Gemmata obscuriglobus: one gene and its partner. The protein of the gene in region 2 binds, or shares a complex with, the protein of the main gene of each other region. Links are inferred from orthologs where the notes say so. Each region holds a gene or a part of one and is shown on either strand. Other genes may lie near its edges.

What was found.
Region 1: the proteins of GobsT_RS23495 (region 2) and lpdA are in contact, whole or in part, in a crystal structure (PDB 1EBD), measured with the Geobacillus stearothermophilus proteins. The link is inferred for Gemmata obscuriglobus from one-to-one orthologs. Residues at the interface, in WP_033016211.1 of Geobacillus stearothermophilus: Ile130, Ala131, Met132, Pro133, Arg136, Arg140, Glu141, Asn155, Arg157; in WP_049624544.1 of Geobacillus stearothermophilus: Pro340, Ser341, Asp344, Tyr345, Arg403, Asp406, Val408, Glu431, Ala432, Gly433, Asp438.

Annotation. Positions count from the first base shown.
Region 1 is NZ_CP042911.1:8,069,158-8,076,422, reverse strand. The notes cover bases 2,612-5,540. They hold lpdA (dihydrolipoyl dehydrogenase), read right to left. Parts: upstream 4,824-5,540; coding sequence 3,399-4,823; downstream 2,612-3,398. Other genes in these bases: GobsT_RS38465 (hypothetical protein), read right to left, coding at 5,453-5,540; GobsT_RS33445 (hypothetical protein), read right to left, coding at 4,914-5,426; GobsT_RS40185 (hypothetical protein), read right to left, coding at 2,612-3,343. Outside these bases: GobsT_RS33465 (MFS transporter), read left to right, coding at 1-974; GobsT_RS33460 (hypothetical protein), read right to left, coding at 988-2,493; more of GobsT_RS40185, read right to left, coding at 2,537-2,611; more of GobsT_RS38465, read right to left, coding at 5,541-5,713; accC (acetyl-CoA carboxylase biotin carboxylase subunit), read right to left, coding at 6,289-7,265. UniProt on the Escherichia coli protein: Lipoamide dehydrogenase is a component of the glycine cleavage system as well as of the alpha-ketoacid dehydrogenase complexes.
Region 2 is NZ_CP042911.1:5,612,581-5,619,779, reverse strand. What follows is about bases 2,578-5,440. They hold GobsT_RS23495 (2-oxo acid dehydrogenase subunit E2), read right to left. Parts: upstream 4,906-5,440; coding sequence 3,250-4,905; downstream 2,578-3,249. Other genes in these bases: aceE (pyruvate dehydrogenase (acetyl-transferring), homodimeric type), read right to left, coding at 5,151-5,440; GobsT_RS23500 (ABC transporter permease), read left to right, coding at 2,578-3,122. Outside these bases: GobsT_RS23505 (hypothetical protein), read left to right, coding at 1-1,477; more of GobsT_RS23500, read left to right, coding at 1,479-2,577; more of aceE, read right to left, coding at 5,441-7,199.

The DNA of each region.
Region 1 (7,265 bases), 2.5 Mb from region 2 along the record:
CCGTGCTGGTCGGGACCGGGGTGGCTACGCCGTACCTCGTGCTGGCGCTGATCGGGTTCAACGGGGTGATCCAGGCGGTCGATTTCCCTGCCCGTTTGGCGTTCGTCCCGGACCTCGTGCCCAAAGAAGACCTGATCAACGCGGTGGGGCTGAACTCGCTGGTGTTCAACTCCGCCCGCGCGATCGGGCCTGCGATCGCGGGGTTTCTGTTCGTTGCGGCGGGCAAGGTCGCGCCGCATTTACCCGAAGGGGCGAGCGGTGTCACGATCGGCGCGACCACGTGCTTCGCGCTGAACGCGCTGAGCTTCCTGGCGGTGTTGCGGGCGCTGCGGCGCATTCCGGAGCCGCGGCGGCACGAGAAGCCGGCGGCTTCGCCTCTCGCCGGCGTCCTCTACCTGCGCGAGCACCCGGCGCTCGGCGCGGTGGTGCTGTTCACGTTCGCGCTCAGCGCGTTCGGGTGGCCGGTGATTACCGTCCTGCCCGCGTACACCCGACTCCAGCTTGGGCTGAAGGAGGAGGCATACAGCTTACTGCTGAGTTCGCTCGGGGCGGGGGCGCTGGGGGCGGCGCTCGCCACCGCGACGTTCGGCAGCGTATCTCGGCGCGGCGCGTTCCTGATCACGGGCGCGGCGGCGTGCGCCGCGGGCATGGCGGGCTTGGGTTTCGCCCAGGTAATCGGGCTCGCGTGCGGGTGTTGCGCGGCGGTCGGGTTCGGGATGATCCTGTTCCTTTCCACCGCGCAGTCAACGCTCCAACTCGCGGTGCCGGACGAGGTGCGGGGCCGAGTCATGGCGGTCTGGGCCATGACGCTGAGCGGCAGCGCCCCGATCGGGCACCTGCTCGCGGGGCATGCGATCACGGTGGCGGGCGTCGGCCCGGTACTGTTCGGCATGGCCGCGGGAATCGGCGCGGTGTTCTTGCTGCTCGCTGGGATGGCGCTGGCGCGCAGGAATTCTCCCGAACCTGTCTCTTGAGCAGCGAACGCAGCTACTCCGCGGCGATCCGCTGGAGGTCGGCGCGCTTCGCCTCGTAGGTTTCGGCGAACGCGAGCGCCTGCGGGTCCGGCTCCGTGCCGTCCGCGGCGCACGCCATGCGGTACACCGCGGGCCACCAGTTTTCGTGCTGCGTCAGTCCCTGTTCCTTTACGGTGGCCCAGTTGCTCAGCACCTTCGACCACGCCGCGTCGCCGTAGTCGAGCGCCTCGCGTAGGCTACCGAACTGCGGCACGTACCACGACCGGCCGATCTGCGAGTGCAGCACCTCGTCCGCCCAGTCGAAGTCCTGAATGGTGGCGATGAGCGGCAGCCCGGACGCCTGTCCCACCTCGAACTCGTACCGCTTGCCGGTGCGCGGCATCAGCCCCTGCTCGATGAAGTACAGCACCCCGTGCCGCTCCATCGGGGTGCATTCGGTGTTGAGCCGGTGCGACCAGTTGAACGTGATCTTGGCCTTCGTCCAGTCGACGCCGAGCGCGACGAACCCGACTTCGCCCATCATCGCGTGCCGGGCCTCGTCCCACAACTGGCGCGACATGTCGCGGTAGTACCCCCACGGCTTGCCCGGCGTCTGGGCGATGATGCTCGCCATCATCTCGGGCACATCGATCTCGCGCAGGCGCTTGTAGAGCATCATCAGCGCCTTGGCGCGGGCCGGGTACGCCTCGTTGTAGAGGAACGCTTCCGCGTTCACGCCCTGGTTCCACGGATCGGTGAACCGCTCATCGCGCTTCGGGACCGGGTCGTACTGGTAGGGTGTTGCGGAATAACGGCGCGGCGGCCCTGCCCCCCAGCCCCCTCCCCGCAGGGAGGGAGAGTAAGTCGGTGCTCCTTCTTGTTCCCCCTCCCTGCGGGGAGGGGGCTGGGGGGTGGGTTCTTGTGAACCGTCGAGGCCGCCTGCCGCTTCGAGCAGCCGACCGAGGTAACGGCACCACTCCAGGCGCTGTGCTTCGTTCTCGGGATCTGCAATTCCATTGAGGGCCAGACTGCCCCAATTCATCATGTCGTCAACTTCGATCCGAGCAAAGCGAAGCAGGCGGCGAGACGGGGCGTCCGTGAGCGGGTTGGTGTCCGCCTCATATTGTGCGATGGCGTTCCAGAGCGCGTACACCGCCGCCCCGTGCCCACTCACCAACTCCTCCGTCGTTGGCGCGCACAGGATCTCATCGAAGAAGACTTCCAGTGCCGGGTGCGGCACGTCTTCGAGTCCCAGTGGCGGTTCGCGCATCTCGCCGATGCGCGTGCGCAGCGCGGTGACGTGTTCGGCGCAGAGGTAGGCGTGGTGAGCGAAACCGGTTTTGAGTTCGTAGATCGGCTCCGCGGTGATGCGGGCCGTCAGGATCTGATGCAGTCGCTTAAAACAGTAGTGGAACCGCTTCAGCCGCCGAACGCACTCCTCCACCGACAACCCGGGCTTGGCCGCTTCTTCAACGGTACAAAGCCCGGCGAGTGGGGGCAGGTTCTTGTACGGAGTGTATCCCGCGAGCGGCGTCGGCATGGGTTGCTCCTGTTCCCAGAGGGTTCGGGAGCATTCTACCAGCTCACCTCCGCGGGTGCGGACGGGCGGATCGCCACGGGCGGCGCAATAGAAGGTCGATGACCCAGCACCCGCGCACGTGGCCGGACGCGGCCGAGCGGTGCTTGGGCGCGTCACCGCCGACGAAGAACGGCTCGTGGCGGCAGTGGTCCAGGATGTCGTCGTTGTCGCAGCCCGCTTCCTGGAGCGCGTCGGCCAGAATCGGCATCCGCTCGAACGCGTGCTCGTCGTAGATGCCGCGGGCCAGCGCCAGCACGTCGGACGTGAGCCACGCCTGGGGTACGGTTATGTCCCGGAACGGGAGCGGCCCGAACAGGTCGCGGATCACTCGCAACTGGTGCGCCAGCGCTTCGGCCTGTTCGCTCCGCGGGTGAGCGCAGAACACGGCCTCCGAGACGACGTGCGGGAACGGGCCGAGCAGCCAGCCGCCTTCCGAATTCTGGTACACGTATTCCCAGTACGCCGGCCGCGACTGCCACCCGCGGCCCTCCCACAGCGCACCGGTTCCGCACAGCGCGGCGTTCCGCGCGTGCCACTTCGGGGTCCGGTGGGCGGAACTGACCGAGTACAGGTTGTCCCGGCCGGCACGCCGGAGCCGCTCGATCTTCGCCGCGTCAACCGGGTCGTCGGCCAGAACCTCCATCAAAACCAGGAGTTGCGGGAACGCGCTGTCGGCGAGCAGGTCGCCCACCTGGCGGCAGCACGCGAGCGAGAACAGCCGGAACTTGCGCTCGGACGCCTGCGCGGTGTAAAAGAGCCAGTTCAGCAGTTTGTCGGGGTACGATGTCGCCCACCAGTCGGCCTCGGTCATTCGTCCCTCTCGCTCCGGCGGGCGAGAGCAATTGTCCCGCCCGCCATGGAGTACGTTACTTCGCCGCCTTGCGCGGCTTCGCGACGTGGGTCGCGGCCCCGTAGGCCAGTTCGGCGCTCTCCATCACCGTCTCGCTGAGCGTCGGGTGCGGGTGAATACTCTCTAACACGTCCCGCGCCACCGCGCCCATCTCGATGGCGAGCACCCCTTCGGCGATCATCTCGCCGGCCCCCGCCCCGACGATCCCGACCCCCAGCACCCGCTTGGTTTCCGGATCGACGATCATCTTCGTGCGGCCCTCCGTGCGCGCGATGCTCACGGCCCGGCCGCTCGCCGCCCACGGGAACGTGAGCACCTCGTGCGGAACCTTCTTCTCTTCCGCTTCCTTCTGGGTGATCCCGGCCCAGGCGATTTCGGGGTCTGTGAAGATGACAGCGGGAATGGCCCGCGGGTTCCATTCGGCCGGCTCGCCGTGGAGCACTTCCACCGCAACTCGTGCCTCTGCCGTCGCTTTGTGCGCGAGGCCGGGCTCCTCGCCCACGTCGCCGATCGCGAAAATGTGCGGCACGTTGGTGCGGCGCTGTTTGTCGATCGGGATGAACCCCCGGTCGGTCACGTTCACCCCGGCCTTGTCGAGCCCCAGCCCCGCGGAGTTCGGCCGCCGGCCCACGGAAATCAACACGCGGTCGAAGGTGAGCGACGCGGGCGCGCCGGCCCCTTCGAGCTTCACCACGATCCCTTCGGGCGTGGCTTCCAGCCCCATCACCTTCGTGGACGTGTAGATCGCCTCGAACTCGGTCTTGAGCTTCCGCTCCAGCGGATCGACCAGGTCCTTATCGGCCATGAACAGGAGGCGTTCGAGCGCCTCCACCACCGTGACCTTGCTCCCCAGCGCCGCGTACACGCTGCCGATCTCCAGCCCAATGTAACCGCCGCCGATGACGAGCAGCTTCTTGGGCACGTCCGGCAGTAGCAGGGCGCCGGTGCTGTCCATCACGCGGTCGTCGTTGATCTGCCACTGTTTCGGGATCGCCGGCAGCGACCCGGTCGCGATGATGCAGTTCTGGAACTTGATGGTCTGGGGCTGGTCGCCGGTCACCTCCACCGTGTTGGGGGAGGTGAAGACCGCGCGGCCCTTCACCACGTCGACCCCGCGGCCTTTCGTGAGCTGCCCGATGCCGCCGGTGAGCTTGCCGACCACCTTCGCCTGCACGAAGTCGCGTAGCTTGGCGAGGTCGAGTTTCGGTTCGCCGAACGTGACTCCGTAAGCGGCCATTTCGTGCGCTTCGCGAATGATCTTGGCCGTGTGCAGCAGCGCTTTGCTGGGGATGCACCCGCGGTTCAGGCACACGCCGCCGAGCTTCGCGCCTTCGTCCACCAGCGTGACCTTGATGCCGCTATCGGCCGCGTGCAGGGCGGCGGGGTACCCGCCGGGGCCGCCGCCGATAACGAGGAGCGCCGTTTCACGAACGTCGGACATGTTCGGTTCTCCGTGAAAACGCAAACAGGGGGCATACGCCCCCCGCTCGCCTTACCGGAATTGTATGGGCGGCGCCCGGCGCCGGTGCGGTCAGTCCTCGGAGTGACCGAGCAGCCCGCGGACCACGGCCACCAGTCCGAACACGAACAGGACCGGCGGGTAGAAGTAGATGACCCCGGCGGCCCAGCCCAGCCCGAACCACACCACCGCGCCCAGCATCATCCCACACCCGCCGAGCACGCCGGAGGAGATGTGAATCCCGCCGCCGCGCGACGGGGGCGGGTCGTAGTCGTCCGCCCGCGGGGCCGACGGAACGGACCGGCGCTTCTCAAGAGCCGGGATTTTGGGTTTGGGCTTCGGAGCCGGCTCGTCCGGTTCCGGACGCGGAGCGCTCCAGGCCGGCGCGTTTGCCGGCTCCGGTTCGGGGCTGTCCATCAGCGCCCGGTACGCGGCCTCCTCCTCGGACGCCGGTGCGAGGGCCGCCACTTCCGGCGCCGGCACCGTGAGCGGCGCGGCGCACGACGGGCATTTGGTGCGTTTCCCCGCGTACTCGTCGGACACGCTGAAGTGCCGACCGCACGCGCAGTCAAAAGTAATGGGCATTCGAATCGGTGAGTGAGGGAATAACGTCAGCCGTAGTTCTTGCGACCTTTGTTAAAATTCGGAAGCCCCTTCGTGCCCTTCTGGCGCGCGTTACCGTCGCGGTCGAGGGCGGAACTGGTCGGTTCCGACTCGGCCAAGCCGTAGGTGCTTTTGTCCTCTTCGTCGTCTTCGAGTTGTGGCTTGCGATACCCGGACGGTCTGGGAACCGCCGGCGGCTGTTCCGGTTCGGGCGGCAGCGGGGGCGGCACGACCTCCGCGACATCCAGAACCTCAACGATTTCCAGCACTGGCTCGGGCTCGGGTACGGTGAAAACGGAGTTGCAAACGGGGCACTTAGCCCGCTTGCCCGCGGACGCATCGGGCACGCGTAAGATTTTTCCGCACTTACAGTTAATCGTAATGGGCATGGGCAACTCCGGACGAACTACGGCACCAGCGCCGCGGTACTGACAAACGCCGCTACCTTTGCGTCTGTTCTTTATCGATCGACCGACCGCCCTTCACGGTTTGGAACGATCCGGTGGCCCGGTTACTCTTGTGCCTCAAACTGCCACCTACTGGTTCCAGGAACGCAATTCAGCCCGGCGGCCGGGGGGACCGATGCCATCGGGGGAGTGGGCACCACGGGACGGCAGAACGGCAGAGCCAGCGTGGGGAGAAACACCAAGAGGAGCATGGGGCAAACCGCCACGGCGGGACTTCACCTCGTCACACGGTCGGGGACCATCGCTGACTGATTGTGAAGCAGTGCCGCGCGTTACGCAATGAGAAACGGTACTTCGGCTGAGTGGGAGAGGAGCCGGACGACGGCACGTGCGCGGCGGCCGATTGGGGCCGGCCACCGCGTACGCGCCGCTATCGTTTAACTGACCTTGGGGGGCATCATCACGCGCTCGATGTACGTCGTGTCCACGTTGCCCGCGATGAAGTCTTCGTTGTCGAAGATGGTTTTCAGGATCGGGATCGTCGTGTGGATGCCCTCCACCACGAACTCCCGCAGGCACCGCCGCATGACCGCGAACGCCTCCGCCCGCGTCGGCTGGTGGACGAGCAGCTTCGCCACCATGCTGTCGTAGTTCGGCGGCACCCGGTAGCCGGCGCACACGTGCGAATCGATCCGCACTCCCGGGCCGCCCGGTGGTCGCCACGTCTTCACGGTCCCCGCGCTGGGGCGGAAGTCGTGGGCCGGGTCCTCGGCGTTGATACGCACCTCGATCGCGTGCCCGCGCTGCTGAACGTCCTTCTGCTCGTACCGCAGTTTTTCGCCCGCCGCGACCCGAATCTGCTCGCGGATCACGTCCACGCCCGTCACCAGTTCCGTGACCGGGTGCTCCACCTGCACGCGGGCGTTCACCTCGATGAAGTAGTAGTTGTTCTGCTGGTCCACGAGGAACTCGCACGTCCCCGCGTTGTAGTACCCCGCCTCCTTCGCCAGCCGCACCGCCGCGGCGCACATCTCCTGCCGGACGCTGTCCGGCAGGTTCGGCGACGGCGACTCCTCTACCAGCTTCTGGTGCCGCCGCTGGAGCGAGCAGTCCCGCTCGAACAGGTGGATCACGTTCCCGTGCTGGTCGCCGATGAGCTGCACCTCGACGTGCCGCGGGCGGTCCAGGTACTTCTCCAGGAACACGCTCCCGTCCTTGAACGCGGCCTCGGCCTCGGCCCGCGCCGCCGAGAGCCCGGTCGCCAGCGAGGCGTCATCGCGGGCCACGCGCATCCCGCGCCCGCCGCCCCCCGCCGACGCCTTCACCAGCACCGGGTAACCGACCATGTTGGCGAACTTCTTCGCCTGCTCCTCGGTCTCTACCAACCCGTCGCTGCCGGGCACCGTGGGCACCT
Region 2 (7,199 bases):
GGACATGGGCGATGTCCAGATCGTGACCGGCGTTTCGCTGAAACAGGCCGGGGCGGACGGCATCGAGTACGAGCCGCGGTCGGTCAAGCGGATGGCGGTGTTCGGGTTCGTGATCCTCGCGCTCGTCGGCGGGAGCATGTACGGCGTTGTGTCGCTGTTCCGCAGCCGGGGCGTAGCGCAGGAAGATAAGCTGATGCAGAAGAGCCTGGAGGAGTTCGGCCAGACGGTCGGCTCGCTCCCGGCGAACGAGGCACCGGCCGAAGTTCAACTGCTCGGCGCGGTGCTCTCGATCGCGGCCGGCGAGCACGCCGTGCGGCACAACGACCCGAAAAAGCTGCAAGAGGCGATCGAACACTTCGCGAAGGCGCGCGACGCGGTCCGCAAAGCCCCGCCATCCCCCGTTCGGTACGCGGTGGCCGCGGAACTCGCCGCTGCAACGCTGCTACTCGCCGGCGAAGAACAGCAGATCCGCGACCAGCTCCGCATCCGGTGGACGCCGGAATCCACCATCCGGCCGCGGCTCAACGAACGGGTCTACACGGTTCATGAGGAGCTGCGCCTCACGCTCGCGCTGTTGCAGGGAGCCGAGTTCGATTTCAAGAACCACCTCGCCCGACGGCTCGCCCGCGGCCTCGCGCAACGGGGACAGGCCGCGCTGGCGGTGGACCTCATCCCGCTGACGCTGTTCGCCCCCTTCGAACAGGATGAAGGGCGGGCGCTCATCGCGCTTGAATTGTACCGGCTCGACAAGGGCTCGCCGCTCGTGCGGAAGGTGATGGACGAACTGAAGGGCCGCGGACCGGCTCTGATGCAGGGGACACCGACGCCGTCGAGCGCCCAGACGCTGTTCCTGGCGCTCGACGGCGACAAGCCCCGGCAGTTCATCCAGCCGCCGGCGACCGACCCGGTGTCCGACGCCTCCCGACTCGCCTACGCCGGCAAGTACCTGCTCGACGGCCAGCCCGACGAGGCGCTGAAACTGGCCCAGCGCCGCGGCACCCCCGAAGGCCAGGTGCGGGCGCTGGTGCTCTGTGCGGACTGGTCCGCCGATCCCGCTCCGGCCCTCGACGCCGCGCTCGGGTTGATCGCCGCGAACCGGTCCAACAAGGCGTTTGGCTACTCGGTCCTCCGTTTGACGCAGATTGCGGCTGAGAAGGGGCGGCACGATCAGGCCAAGGAGCTGGCGAAGCTGATCGGCGACGACGGGCTCCAGGCGTGGGCGCAAGGGTCTGCGGCGGCGTTCCGGTCCGGCGCGTCGAAGGAGCGGGCCGACGACAGTTGGGCCGAACTGCCCGCCGCCGAGAAGATGCCGAAGGACCTCCGGGCCGGTCACGTTTGGGGGCGGCTGTGGGCGGCCCGGCACAACACCCGGCTCTCGCACAACCAGGGCGCCGAGGTGAAGGCGGTGAGCGCGTGGCCCACGGCGGTCGGCCCGTTCGGCCGCGCCGGGGTCGCACTCGGGCTCCAGGACCAGTAGCGTGTGGCCGTTCGCCTCGGTCGGCACGTTGGCCGTGTGGGAGTTGCGCCGGCTGGCCCGGCGCGGCCAGGCCATGCGCGTCCGGTTGGTGCTCCTCTACGCCCTGTTCCTCACGTTCCTCGGGCTGACGGCTTACTCGTTCTCCCCGTTGCCCCTGCGCCTCATTTTCCTGTCCCGCTTGCCCCCGCTCTCGTTGCGCGAGTGCGCGGAGTTCGCGAGCACGTTCGCACTGCTCACCCTCGAAGCGCAACTGATCGCCGTGGTCGCGGTGACGCCGGCGCTGGCCGCTTCGGCGGTCGCCGAGGAGAAGGACCGGCAAACGCTCCCCCTGTTGCTCATCACGCTGATGAGCGACCGGGAGATCGTGTTCGGCAAGGCGGCCGGGCGCATCGCGTTCGTGCTGGCGGCGGTGCTGGCGGGGGTGCCGGTGCTCATGATCACGGTCCTGTTCGGTGGCATTGATGTGCGGCTGCTGGGCGCGGGCTACGCTCTGACCGTTGGGACCGTGGTGCTGTGCGGTGCGATCGGCGTCGGGGCCGCGTGCCGCGCGCCCGACTTGCGGTCCGCGGTCGTCGGCGCTTACGGGCGGGCCGTGGTACTGGTGTGCGGCGCCTTCGTGCCGCCGTGTCTGTTAGCGACGCCGTTCGGCGTACTGGTGCTGGCTTCCCGGTTCCGACTTTCCGACACCGATTTCTTGGTACTCGCGGTGGGTTACCCGCTGCTTCAGGTGCTGATCGGGTTCGCGCTGCTGGCCCGGGCGGCGGGGGCGCTGCGGCTCCGCGAGGCGACGGCCGGCCCGCCACCGGTGACCACGTACCCGCCGCCGCCACGGCCGGCGGAACCGCCCCTCATCCGGCCCGAAGACGAGGTGCCGCCGGACCTCCCGCCGCTCGATCCGGCCGATCCGGTGCTGTGGAAAGAGCGGTGCGTGGGCTGGCGCCCGGCGTGGACCTTGCCGCTGGCGTCAAAGGTGCTGAGGGGGCTCGCGGCCGTGCTCGCGCTGCTGTGCCTGTTGTGGGGCACCTGGGCCCAGGTCGATCGGTTGGTGCGTGGTCTCAACGCGGGCGACGCGTCCCGGTCTCGGACTCTGTCGGCCGTTGAGGGCGGGTGGCTGCTGATGGCCGCCGGAGTTCTGGCGGCCGGGCGCTACCTCCTCCCGGTGGCGGTCGGGGTGAGCGGGGCGGTGGCGGGGGAGCGGTTCCGTGCCACACTCGATTCGCTCCTCGCCGCCCCGCTCGACCGGCGGGCCGTGCTGCGGTCGAAGGTTCAGGCGCACGCGGAACGCGGGAGCGGGTTCGTGGCGGTCGCGGTGACCGCCGTGGGGATGGCGTTCATCGCCGAACAGGGCGTGCGGGTGGGGGTAGCGGCGGCGGTACTGTCCGCATCCGGGATCGCGTTCGTTATCGCACTCGGAGCGTGGCTGACGGTTCGCTGTGTGGCGGACGTGCGGGCGTTCCGGCTGCTGCTGCCGGTGGCCCTGTTGGCGGCGGGCTGGCCGGCGGCGGTGTGGAACGCCGCGCGGAGCGAACTGGCGATCTCTCAGGAGGATTTGTTTCGCTGGCTGTTGGCCGCCGCGGCCGTCTGTGTTTTAGCCGCCGCCGGGTTGTGGTGGCGCGCGGGCCGCGATCTTGTTCGCGGTGTGTGATCGGGTTTCGGGGCTCGCGCCTCTGGCTCCGCGGCCGGGAACGTTTGTAACGTTTGGCAATGAGCCGCGGCCGCGCGGGAGCGGATGGTGTGCCGCTCCCGCGCGATCACGACTGCCTGCTTCGGGCTCACGTTTCCATGAGGAGCCGCAGTGGGTCGCTGAAGAGTTGCGCGAGCCGCACCGTGAACCGGCACCCGTCGGCGCCGTCGATGACCCGGTGGTCGTAGGTCAGGCTCAGCGGCATCATCAGCCGGGCGACGATCTGGCCGTCCTTTACGATCGGCTGCATCGCCGACTTCGACAGCCCGAGAATGGCCACCTCCGGGTAGTTTACGATCGGGGTGAACGCGGTCCCGCCGATCCCGCCGAGGTTGGTGATGGTGAACGTGCCGCCGCGCATCTCGTCGATGCTCAGCTTGTTGTCACGCGCCTTGACCGCGAGGGCAGAGACCTCCGCGGCGAGGTCGCGGATGCTCTTCTTGTCGGCGTCGCGGATCACTGGCACCACCAGCCCGCGCTCGGTATCGACCGCGATGCCGATGTGGAAGTACTTCTTGAGGATCAGCTTCCCGGCGTTCATGTCGTAGGAGCTGTTGAACCGCGGGAACTCCTTGAGCGCCGCGACGCACGCCTTGATGGCGAGCACCGTCATCGTGATCTTGGAGGCGCCCTTCGGGAGCTGGTCCACGAACCGCTTGCGGCCCGCTTCGAGGTCCGTGATGTCGGCCAGCTCGTGCTGGGTCACCATCGGCATGGTGCGCCAGCCGGCGGTGAGGTTCTTCGCGATCGTCTGGCGGATGGTCGCAACGTCGGCGACCTCGACCGCGCCGTACTTCGAGAAGTCGGGCAGCGGCGGGAGCGCGTACTTGTTAACGACGACCGCGTCGGCCGCGAGCGCCCCGCCCGCGCTGCCGCTCTCCTTGGCGCGGGTGCGCTCGCCCTTCACGAAGCCCTTGAGGTCGTCCAGGGTGACGCGGCCGCCGCGGGCCGTGCCCTTGACCTCGGCGAGCGCGACGCCCAGCTCGCGGGCCAGTTTACGCGTAGCCGGGCCGGCTGGAATAATCGCCTTTGTGGCGCCGTTGCTCCCGTTGGCGGACGCCGCATGCGTCGGCTGCGGTTGGGGCTTTGCCTGTTCAGTGGCGGGTTGTTTCGTCGCGGGCGGCTGGGGAGTTGGGGCGGACGCCTTCGGCTGCGGTTGAGGTGCAGCCCCGCCGTTGAGCGTTAGCAGCGGGCCGCCGATGCTCACCTTGTCGCCGGGCTTGACGTGGACCGCCTCGACGGTGCCGTCGGCTTCGGCGGCCACTTCCATCGCGGCCTTGTCGGTTTCGATCGCGACAACGTTCTGGCCGGCTTTCACAGCGTCGCCGGCTTTGACGAACACCGCGGTGATGGTCCCGCCCTCAATGCCCTCGCCGAGCGCGGGGAGCGCGAACGCGGTCGCCGCGCCGCTCGACGGAGCGGGCGCCGGAGCGGCCTTTGGGGGCGGCTCGGGTTTCGCCTCGGCCGCGGCTTTCGCGGCCGGTTTCGCTTCCGCCTTCGGTTCGGCCTTTTGGCCGCCGCCGAGTTTCAGGAGTGGGGCGCCGATGCTCACCTTGTCGCCGGGCTTCACCAGCACAGCGTCCACGGTGCCGTCGGACTCGGCATTGACTTCCATCGACGCCTTATCGGTCTCGACGGACATCACCGGCTGACCGGTGGTGACCGTGTCGCCGGGCTTCACCAGCACGGAGGTGATGGTTCCGCCCTCAATGCCCTCGCCCAGGTTCGGCAGATGAAAGTCCATGTGTGGCTCTTTATGCTTGCTTCGCGTGCTGTCGAAGGTTCGAAAGTCGAAGGTCGTAAAGCCGGAGATTGTTGTGCGGCTTTACGACCTTCGGGTTGGCAACGTGTGAGCCGGTCCTCATACATGAACCCGCAACGGGTGCCGCTTTCTTGACGAGCCGCGACCGCCAGGGAGCGGGATACGTGGCACCGCTCCCTGGCGGTCGCGGCTCGTCAAGAAAGCGGCAATATTACCGGGTATGTGTATCAGACCGTCCACGGGTGCGGTGCGCCCGGGTTCAGGCCCAGTTCCGCGACCGCCTTTTTGACGGTGCCGGGGTCGAGTTGCCCTTGTTGGAACAGCGAGTAGAGCGCCGCGACCGCCACGTTCTCGGCGTCCACTTCAAAGAACCGACGGAGCGCCTTGCGGGTTTCCGAGCGGCCGAAGCCGTCGGTGCCCAGCGCGAGCAGCCGGCCGTTGAGGTACGGTGCCACGGTCTCGGGCAGCGCCCGCATGTAGTCGCTGGTGGCGACGATCGGCCCCTTGGTGTTGCCCAGCACCTGGGAGACGTAGGGCGTTTTCTTCGGCGCGTCCGGGTGCAGCCGGTTGTGGCGCTCGCACTCGATCGCGTCCTTGCGGAGCATCTGGTAGCTGGTCGCGCTGTACACGGTACTGGCGACGCCGTACTTCTCGGCGAGGATGCCTTGCGCCCGCAGCGCCTCGTTCAGGATCACACCGCTGCCGAGCAGTTGCACCTCGAGCTTTGCGCCCTCGGGCCGCACCGTCTTCACCGGGTACAGGCCTTTGATGATGCCCGCGCGAACGTCTTCGTTCGGCATCGCGGGCATGTCGTAGCTTTCGTTGTAAATGGTGAGGTAGTAGAAGCACTCCTCGCCCCGCACGTACATCGCGTTGATGCCCTCCTCGACGATCACCGCGAGCTCGTAGGCGAACGCGGGGTCGTAGGTGCGGCACGTGGGGATGGTCATGGCGACGAGGTGGCTGTGGCCGTCCTCGTGCTGGAGCCCCTCGCCGTTGATGGTGGTGCGGCCGGCGGTGGCGCCCATCAGGAACCCGCGGCAGCGGGCGTCGGCGGCGGCCCAGGCGAGGTCGCCGATCCGCTGGAACCCGAACATCGAGTAGTAGATGTAGAACGGGATCGTGTTGACGCCGTGCGTGCTGTACGCGGTGCCGGCCGCGATCCAACTCGCCATGCTGCCCGCCTCGTTGATCCCCTCCTGGAGGATCTGGCCGGTCTTCGACTCCCGGTACTCCGACAGCGAGCCCTTGTCGACCGGCGTGTAGAGCTGCCCGACGCTGGAGTACATGCCGAACGCCTTGTACATCGGCGGCATGCCGAACGTCTGGCCCTCGTCGGGCACGATCGGCACGAGGAGCTGGCCGACGTTCGGGTCGCGGCAGAGCTGGGTCATGAGGTTGACCCACGCGAGCGTCGTGGACTGGCCCTTGCCCGCGATCGTGGCCGCGTACAGCCGCTCGAACCCCTTGCGCTCCGGGGGGCGGCACGGCACGAACTGGTTGTTGCGGAACGGCTGCGGCCCGCCGAGCGCGGCGCGGCGCGCCCGGACGTACTTGGCCTCGGGGCTGTCGGCCGACGGCCGGTAGAACGGGATGTGTTCCAGCTCCTCGTCGGAAATGGCCGGCAGCTCGAACCGCTCGCGGAACTGGCGGAGCGCGGCGAGCATCTGGCGCTTCGCCTTCTCCTCCGGCTTCATGTCGGGCACGGCCTCGATCTGCACCGCCAGCTTCTTGAGCTGGTGCGTGGTGAACTTGCCCTGGCCGCCGTCGCCGGGGATGCCGTAGCCCTTCACCGTCTTCACGAGGATGACGGTCGGCTGCCCCTTGTGTTCGGTCGCGGTCTTGTACGCCGCGTACACCTTCAGCGGGTCGTGCCCGCCGCGCTTGAGGGCCGCGACCTGCTTGTTCGAGAGGTGCTCGACCAGCGCCTTCAGCTCCGGCGTGTTGAAGAACGTGTCGCGGATGTACTGGCCGCGGCGCTCGGCGTCCTCCTCCTCGCTGATCAGCTTCCCGGCCTTCACCTCGTCGGCCGTCCGCATGTCGCGGCCGACGTAATTGCAGTACTCGCCGTCCACCACCTCCATCATGCGGCGCGACAGCGCCCCGGTGTGGTCGTTTCTGAGTAGCTCGTCCCAGTCGGTCCCCCAGACCACCTTGATGACGTTCCACCCGGCGCCGCGGAAGATCCCTTCGAGCTCCTGGATGATCTTCGAGTTGCCGCGCACCGGGCCGTCGAGCCGCTGCAAGTTGCAGTTGATGACCCAGGTGAGGTTGTC